One region of the Streptomyces tamarix genome, then DNA from elsewhere that is predicted to be linked to it. Evidence: riboswitches for the same ligand, from Rfam matches in the RefSeq annotation. Region 1 holds a riboswitch; the other holds the start of a gene.
The links. Region 1 has a riboswitch for S-adenosylmethionine ahead of thrC (threonine synthase). Riboswitches for the same ligand answer to the same signal wherever they lie in the genome.
Positions count from the first base shown of each region.

Region 2: another riboswitch for S-adenosylmethionine. It lies ahead of RND61_RS21215 (aminotransferase class V-fold PLP-dependent enzyme); the one in region 1 lies ahead of thrC (threonine synthase).

Region 1 covers NZ_JAWCTQ010000007.1:33,950-37,803, forward strand. The annotation lists gene RND61_RS08025 (alpha,alpha-trehalose-phosphate synthase (UDP-forming)) at 1-735, opposite strand, end outside; gene RND61_RS08030 (glucosyl-3-phosphoglycerate synthase) at 780-1,748, opposite strand; SAM riboswitch class I at 1,897-2,041, shown strand; gene thrC (threonine synthase) at 2,060-3,346, shown strand; gene RND61_RS08040 (MoaD/ThiS family protein) at 3,368-3,646, shown strand.
Region 2 covers NZ_JAWCTQ010000028.1:54,036-57,889, forward strand. The annotation lists gene trpD (anthranilate phosphoribosyltransferase) at 1-681, shown strand, start outside; gene RND61_RS21210 (hypothetical protein) at 728-1,030, shown strand; SAM riboswitch class IV at 1,178-1,295, shown strand; gene RND61_RS21215 (aminotransferase class V-fold PLP-dependent enzyme) at 1,498-2,916, shown strand; gene RND61_RS21220 (Lrp/AsnC family transcriptional regulator) at 2,981-3,262, opposite strand; gene RND61_RS21225 (rhomboid family intramembrane serine protease) at 3,259-3,854, opposite strand, start outside.

The DNA of each region.
Region 1 (3,854 bases):
CCGCGCCCGCAGGAACCCGGCGTCCGCGCCCAGCCCGTGCACCCCCACCTCGGTCGTGCCCGTGCCGCCCACCGCGCGGGCGCAGCACGCCGTGAACGCCTCCGCCCAGCGGCGCGTCAGGAAGCCGAGCCGGTCCGCGCCGAGCATGCCGTTCAACAGCTCGCGCGCGATGTCGTCGGGGAGCATCCCGAAGTAGTCCGGCGGTGCCCACGGGGTGTGCGAGAAGTGTCCGATGCGCAGGTCCGGCCGCAGCTCGCGCAGCATGCCCGGCGCCAGCGCCAGGTGGTAGTCCTGGATCAGGACCGCCGCGCCCGGCGCCGCCTCCGCGGCGAGCGCCTCCGCGAAGGCCCGGTTGTACGCCCGGTACGCCTCCCACCGGCGGCGGAACTCCGCGTCGAAGACGGGCTCCAGCGGCGTCTGGTACAGCATGTGGTGGACGAACCACAGCACCGAGTTGGCGATGCCGTTGTACGCGGCGGCGTGCGTCCCTTCGCCCGCCAGCGCGTCGATGTCCAGCATCCGGACGCCCGGCTCGGAGACGCCGCGCCGCACCGCCTCCCGGTCCCCCTCGCCCAGCGCCGCGCACACCCACACCGCGCCCGCGTCGGGTCCGATCGCGGAGAGCCCCGACACGAGCCCCCCGCCGCCGCGCCGCGCCTCCAGCCCGCCGTCCGCCTCGCGCAGCGCGTAGCTGACCGGACCGCGATTCGATGCCACCAGGATGTCCGAGACCATGAGCCCAACCTAGCCCGAGCGGGAAACGCTCAAACGTACGGAGATCAGGCCACCCGGCGCTTGCGCTGGTACTCCGCGACCTCCCGCATCGGCGGCCGTTCCTCCGTGTCCACCGGGTGGGTGCGCGGCGCGAAGCCCGTCTCCGTGCGGTCGAACTGCGTCAGCCGGGGCCGTACGAGGTGCCCGCGCGACAGCCGCAACTGCGCCGTCCGGTAGATCGCCGCGGCCATCCGCCCCAGCGCCCGGTCGTCCTGGTGCCGGTGCAGCCGTACGCCCACGTCGACCTGGGCCAGCGCGTCCAGGCCCACCAGGTGCAGCGCGTCCACCAGCAGCCCCAGCTCCACCCCGTACCCCACCGGGAACGGCAACCGCTCCAGCAGCGTGCGCCGGGCCGCGTACTCCCCGCCCAGCGGCTGGACGAACCCGGCCAGCCGCGGCCAGTGCAGGTTCAGCAGCGGTCGCGCGACCAGCTCCGTCACCCGGCCGCCCTGCCCGCCGCCCCGTCCGCCGTCCGCCCCGGCCGCGAAGGGACGGTCGTACATCGCCTTCACGAACTCCACGTCCGGGTCCGTGAGCAGCGGCCCCACGATCCCCGCCACGAAGTCCGCGTCGAACTCCCGCAGGTCCGCGTCGACGAAGCACACCACGTCGCCGCCCGTCACCAGCAGGGAGCGCCACAGCACCTCCCCCTTGCCGGGCAGGGCGGGTATGCGCGGCAGCACGTCGTCCCGCGCCACCACCCGCGCGCCGGCCCGCGCGGCCACCTCCGCCGTGCGGTCCGTAGACCCCGAGTCGAGGACGACCAGCTCGTCGACGAGCGGCACCGCCTCCGACATCAGGTCCCGACGGATCACGGCGACGATCTCACCGACCGTCGCCTCCTCGTTCAGCGCGGGCAGGACGACGCTCACCGTGGTGCCGTGGGCCCGTTTCGCGGCGAGCAGTTGGTCGATCGGCCGGTCGGCCACGGACCAGGACCGCCGGCCCAGCCAGCGCTCCACCTCTTCCAGCACGCGCGCCACTCCTCGGGTCGTTGCGGGGCCGTGTGTGACCCATCTCGCGGTTCGGACGTCTATCTCAGACCTCCACCCCTTCGGCTACAGTCTTGAACAACGCGCGAGACCACCGCATGCCGGGGTCCCCGTGCCGACAACCACATACCGCTCATCCAGAGGGGCAGAGGGACACGGCCCGATGAAGCCCCGGCAACCCTCCAGCCGGTTCTCGCACGTTCACGCGAGGTCCCCGGCTAGGGAAGGTGCCAAATCCGTCTCACGGCGACACGCGCCAGTGAGAAAGATGAGGAGAAAGGGCCTCGCCTTCCATGGCTGTGCAGACCACCGCACCCACCACCCCCTCCGTCGACCTCGGCCCCGCGGCCGCGCTCTCCTGCCGCGAGTGCGGCGAGCGCTTCCCGCTCAGCCCGATCTTCGCCTGTGAGCACTGTTTCGGCCCCCTCGAAGTCGCGTACGACCTGCCGGCCGGCGACCCGGAGCAGCTCCGCAAGCGGATCGAGGCCGGCCCCACCAGCATCTGGCGGTACGCGCCGCTCCTCCCCGTCCCCGCGGACGTCGCGGACAAGCCGAACCTCAACCCCGGCTGGACCCCGCTCATCAAGGCCGACAACCTCGCGCGCGAACTGGGCGTGACCGGCGGCCTCTACGTCAAGGACGACTCGGGCAACCCCACGCACTCCTTCAAGGACCGGGTGGTCGCCCAGGCCCTGGAGGCGGCGCGCGTCTTCGGCTTCACCACCCTGTCGTGCTCCTCCACCGGCAACCTGGCGGGTGCGGTCGGCGCCGCCGCCGCGCGGGCGGGCCTGCGCTCCTGCGTGTTCATCCCGCACGACCTGGAGCAGGGCAAGGTCGTCATGGCCGCGGTGTACGGCGGCGACGTGGTCGGCATCGAGGGCACGTACGACGATGTCAACCGCTTCTGCTCGGAGCTCATCGGCGACCCGCTCGGCGAGGGCTGGGGCTTCGTCAACGTCAACCTGCGGCCGTACTACGCGGAGGGTTCCAAGACCCTCGCGTACGAGATCTGCGAGCAGCTCGGATGGCGCCTGCCGGACCAGTTGGTCGTCCCGATCGCGTCGGGCTCCCAGTTGACGAAGATCGACAAGGGGTTGCAGGAGCTGATCAGCCTGGGCCTCGTCGAGGACCGGCCGTACAAGATCTTCGGCGCGCAGGCGGAGGGCTGCTCCCCGGTGTCGGCGGCCTACAAGGCGGGCCACGACGTCGTACGGCCCCAGAAGCCGAACACGATCGCCAAGTCGCTCGCCATCGGCAACCCGGCCGACGGCCCGTACGTCCTGGACATCGCCCGTCGCACGGGCGGCGCGGTGGAGGACGTCAACGACGAGCAGATCGTCGACGCGATCAAGCTGCTGGCCCGCACGGAGGGCGTCTTCGCCGAGACGGCGGGCGGGGTGACCGTGGGCGTGACGCGCAAGCTGATCGAGAACGGCCTGCTGGACCCGTCCCTGACCACCGTCGTCCTCAACACGGGTGACGGCCTGAAGACCCTGGACGCGGTCGCCCCGACGACCGGCCCCACCGCGACGATCCGCCCGAGCCTGGACGCGTTCCGCGACGCCGGCCTCGCCAACTGAAACCCCCGGGAGACACGAACCATGAGCGTCAACGTCCGCATCCCCACCATCCTCCGCACGTACACGGGCGGCCAGGCCGAGGTCCCGGCGGAGGGTGCGACCCTCGCGGAGGTCATCGAGTCCCTGGAGAAGAACCACCCGGGCATCGCCGCGCGCGTCCTCGACGACCAGGGCCAGCTTCGCCGCTTCGTGAACGTCTACGTCAACGACGACGACGTCCGCTTCGAGCAGGGCCTCGGGACGGCCACCCCGGAGGGTGCGGGCATCTCGATCATCCCGGCGGTCGCGGGCGGCTGCTGAACCCCTCCGGCGTCCCCTCCGGCGACGGGGGACGCCCGTACGCCCTCTCGGACCGTGTCGGCCCGGTGCCTGACCGTCCGGTGCCTGACTGGCTGGCACTGATCGTCTGGCGTCCGGTCGTCCGGTGCCCGACTGCCTGGCGCCGCCTGCCCGATGTCCGGTCGTCCGGTGCCCGACTGTCCGGCCGTCCGGCGTCCGGTCGTCCGGT
Region 2 (3,854 bases), on a different contig from region 1:
TCGTCCGCGTCGGGGGCCTCCGACGTCCTGGAGAAGCTCGGCGTCAACCTGGAGCTGTCCCCGGAGCGGGTCGCCGAGGTGGCGGAGGAGGCGGGCATCACGTTCTGCTTCGCCGTCAAGTTCCACCCGGCGCTCCGCCACGTCGCCGCCGCCCGCAAGGAGCTGGGCATCCGCACGACGTTCAACTTCCTGGGCCCGCTGACCAACCCGGCCCGGGTCCGCGCCCAGGCGACGGGGGTGGCCGATGCCCGGATGGCGCCGATCCTCGCCGGGGTGCTCGCCGAGCGCGGCTCGTCGGCGCTGGTGTTCCGCGGTGACGACGGGCTGGACGAGCTGACGACGACGGCCGGGTCCCGGGTGTGGGTCGTGCGGGACGGGACCGTCCGGGAGGAGGTCTTCCACCCGCGCGACGTGGGCCTCGACCTGGTCCCGGTGGAGGCCCTGCGCGGCGCCGACGCCTCGTACAACGCGGACGTGGCGCGCCGTCTGCTGGCCGGCGAGACCGGGCCGGTGCGGGACGCGGTGCTGCTGAACGCGGCGGCGGCGCTGGTCGCGCTGGACCCGTCGGACGCGCCGCTGGCCGAGCAGTTGCGGGCCGGCATGGCGAAGGCCGCCGAGTCCGTCGATTCGGGCGCCGCCCGCGATGCCCTGGACCGCTGGGTGCGGGTCAGCAACCGCTAGTGCCGCCCCCATGGACGCCGGCCCCGTCCGGGACGCGGTGAGGTCCGTGAGCGGTGACCGCCGACCGGACCCGGACGAGGTCGAGGCGTGCCTGGCCGCCGTGGTCGAGGGGCGCGTGAGCCGGGAGGCCGCCGACCGGTGGGCCGGGCGCCGGGTCGCCGACGACGCGCTCGCGTGGGACGAACCGTCCTGGTGGGCGCTGGGGCTCCTGCACGGAATCGACCTGCGGCCGGGGCCCGGGGAGCCGTACCTGCACGACGACGAACAGGTGCGGGGATGGCTGGAGGAACTGCGGCGGCGCCGGGCGGCCCACCGCGAAGGCCTCCCGTCCGGCGACCGGCGCCCGTGAACGCCGTCGGCGCGAACGTCCCCTGACGGGGCGTGGGTTCCACGGGTCCGCGGCACCGCCCCGCCCGGGGTGCGCGCCGCGGACCCGTCCACTGTGCGGACCCCGTCTTGCGCGGTGACCGGGTAGGTGTGGCAGGATGCTCGACAAGGTCATGAGTGACAGCGACTACGGCCCCGGCCCGCTGTCCGGCAACCCTCCGTCCGTGGCGGGGTGCCCCGGGTGAAGACCAGGCCGCAGGCAGAGAGGTCTGCGGCAAGCGCGGACCCCTGCACACCCTGGGGTCCTGGTCCCGAGGGAGCAGTCTCGTGAGCAAGCGAATGCGCTAGGGCCCTTCCGGCCCCTTCCCCCCTCCTCCGCGCGGCCGTCGTCGCCGCGCGTCGAGGCAACACCCGCGTGCGGCACGGCAGTCGAGCCGTCCCCGTGGGCCTCCACCTCCGTTCGCCTTGTCCTCGCCGGGAGAATCCGCCATGTCCGCGTACCCGAACACCGCCGTCGCCTCCGCCCCCGTCGCTGTCGCCTCCGTCGCCCCCGCCTCCGCCGAGTGCTCCGCCCCCGCCGCCCTGCCGCTGCCCGTGCTCGGGCGGGACGTGACCGTGCCGCTCGTCACCGGCGGGGAGGCCGTGTACGCCGCGCTGGACTACGCGGCCAGCGCCCCGGCGCTCCAGCGCGTGTGGGACGACGTCGCCGCGTACGCGCCGTACTACGGCAGCGTCCACCGGGGCGCCGGGTACCTGTCGCAGCTCTCCACGGACCTGTTCGAGAACAGCCGCAGGACGGTCGCGGAGTTCCTCGGCTGCCGCCCCGGCGACCAGGTCGTTTTCACCCGCTCCACGACCGACTCGCTGAACCTGCTCGCGCACGCCCTCCCGGCCGGCTGCGAGGTGTTCGTCTTCGAGACCGAGCACCACGCCTCGCTCCTGCCGTGGCGCGACGCCCGCGTGACGTACCTGGACGCGCCCCGCACCCCCGGCCGGGCCGTGGAGACGCTGGAGCGGGCCCTCGCCGGCCGGGACCCCCACGGCCCCGCCCTCGTGTGCGTGACCGGCGCCTCCAACGTGACCGGCGAGTTGTGGCCGGTACGGGAGCTGGCGGCCGCCGCGCACGCGCACGGCGCGCGGATCGTGCTGGACGCCGCCCAGCTGGCGCCGCACCACCCAGTGGACGTGGCGGACCTGGACGTGGACTGGGTGGCGTTCTCGGGGCACAAGCTGTACGCGCCCTTCGGGGCCGGTGTGCTGGCCGGGCGGGCCGACTGGCTGCGGGACGCCGAGCCGTACCTGGCGGGCGGCGGCGCGTCGCGGACGGTGGCCCGGCGGGCCGACGGCGGGGTGGAGGTCGCCTGGCACACCACGGCGGCCCGCCACGAGGCCGGCTCGCCGAACGTGATCGGCGCCTACGCCATCGCCTCGGCCTGCGAGGCGCTCACCGCGGCCGGGTTCGACGCGCTCGTGGCCCGTGAGCAGGAGCTGATCGCCCGCGTGCGGGAGGGGCTGGCCGAGGTGCCCGAGGTGCGGGTGCTGTCGCTGTTCGGCGACGACGCCCCGCGCGTCGGCGTCCTCTCCTTCGTCGTGGAGGGCTGGAACAGCTCGCACTTCGCCGCGGCGCTCTCCGCCGAGTACGGCATCGGCGTCCGCGACGGGCTGTTCTGCGCCCACCCGCTGGTCCGGACCCTGCTGGGCGGGACGCCGCAGGAGCCGGGGGAGTGCGGGGCGCCGGAGGGCGGGCCGGGGGAGCGGTCCCTCAACGCGATCCGGGTCAGCTTCGGCGCGGGCACCCCCGACGAGCACGTCGACCGCTTCGTCCGCGCCGTGCGGGAACTGGTCAGGGACGGCGCCCGCTGGAGCTACCGCACGGAGGACGGGCGCTGCGTGCCCGACCGCGGCTGAGACGGCGATCGCGCCGTGGCTGATTCCGCCTCACCCGTTCGGGTGAATCGGTGGGGCGGGGCGGTCAGGCGTCGAGACCGATCGCGAAGGCCGCTTCCAGGTCGTGCTGCGAGTACGTGCGGAACGCGACGTGCGTGTCCGTCGCGACGACGCCGGGAATCTTGCTGATGCGGCCGGGGATGATGTCGGCCAGGTTCTCGTGCCGGGGCACGCGGACCATGGCGACCAGGTCGTAGGTCCCGGTGACGGAGAAGACCTCGCTCACGTTGTCGAGCGCGGCGATCGCCTCCGCGATCTCCGGGATGCGGTCCACGCTGGTCTTGATGAGCACGATCGCGGTGATCACGGCTGTCCCTCTCCCTCGGTGGCCGCTGCTGGAGCCTTCACTCTAATGCCCCGGTAGCGCGCCCACGCGTACAGGAACCCCAGCGCGAACCCGACGAGGTGCGCGAGGTAGGCGACCCCGGGCCCGCTGCCCGCCCCGCGCGCCGCCAGCCACTGGAGGGCGAACCAGAAGACCAGGACGATCCAGGCGGGGAAGCGCAGCGGCAGGAAGAACAGGAACGGGAAGAGGCTGGTCACCCGCGCCCGGGGGAAGAGGTACAGGAAGGCGCCGAGGACCCCCGAGACCGCCCCCGACGCCCCCACCAGGGTCTGCCCGCTGTCCGCGTGGGCCAGGGCGTAACCGGCCAGCGCGAGGTAGCCGCACACCACGTAGAACACCCCGAACCGGATGTGCCCCATCCGCTCCTCGGCCATCGCGCCGAAGACGAAGAGGAACAGCATGTTCCCCAGCAGGTGCAGCCAGTTGCCGTGCACGAACAGGGCGCTGAGCGGGGTGAGCAGCGCCGGGAGGGAACCGCTCAGGAGGTCCGCCGGGATCACCCCCCAGCGCCGGAAGTACGTGCTCTGCGCGGTGATCAGGGCGTCCCCGCTCC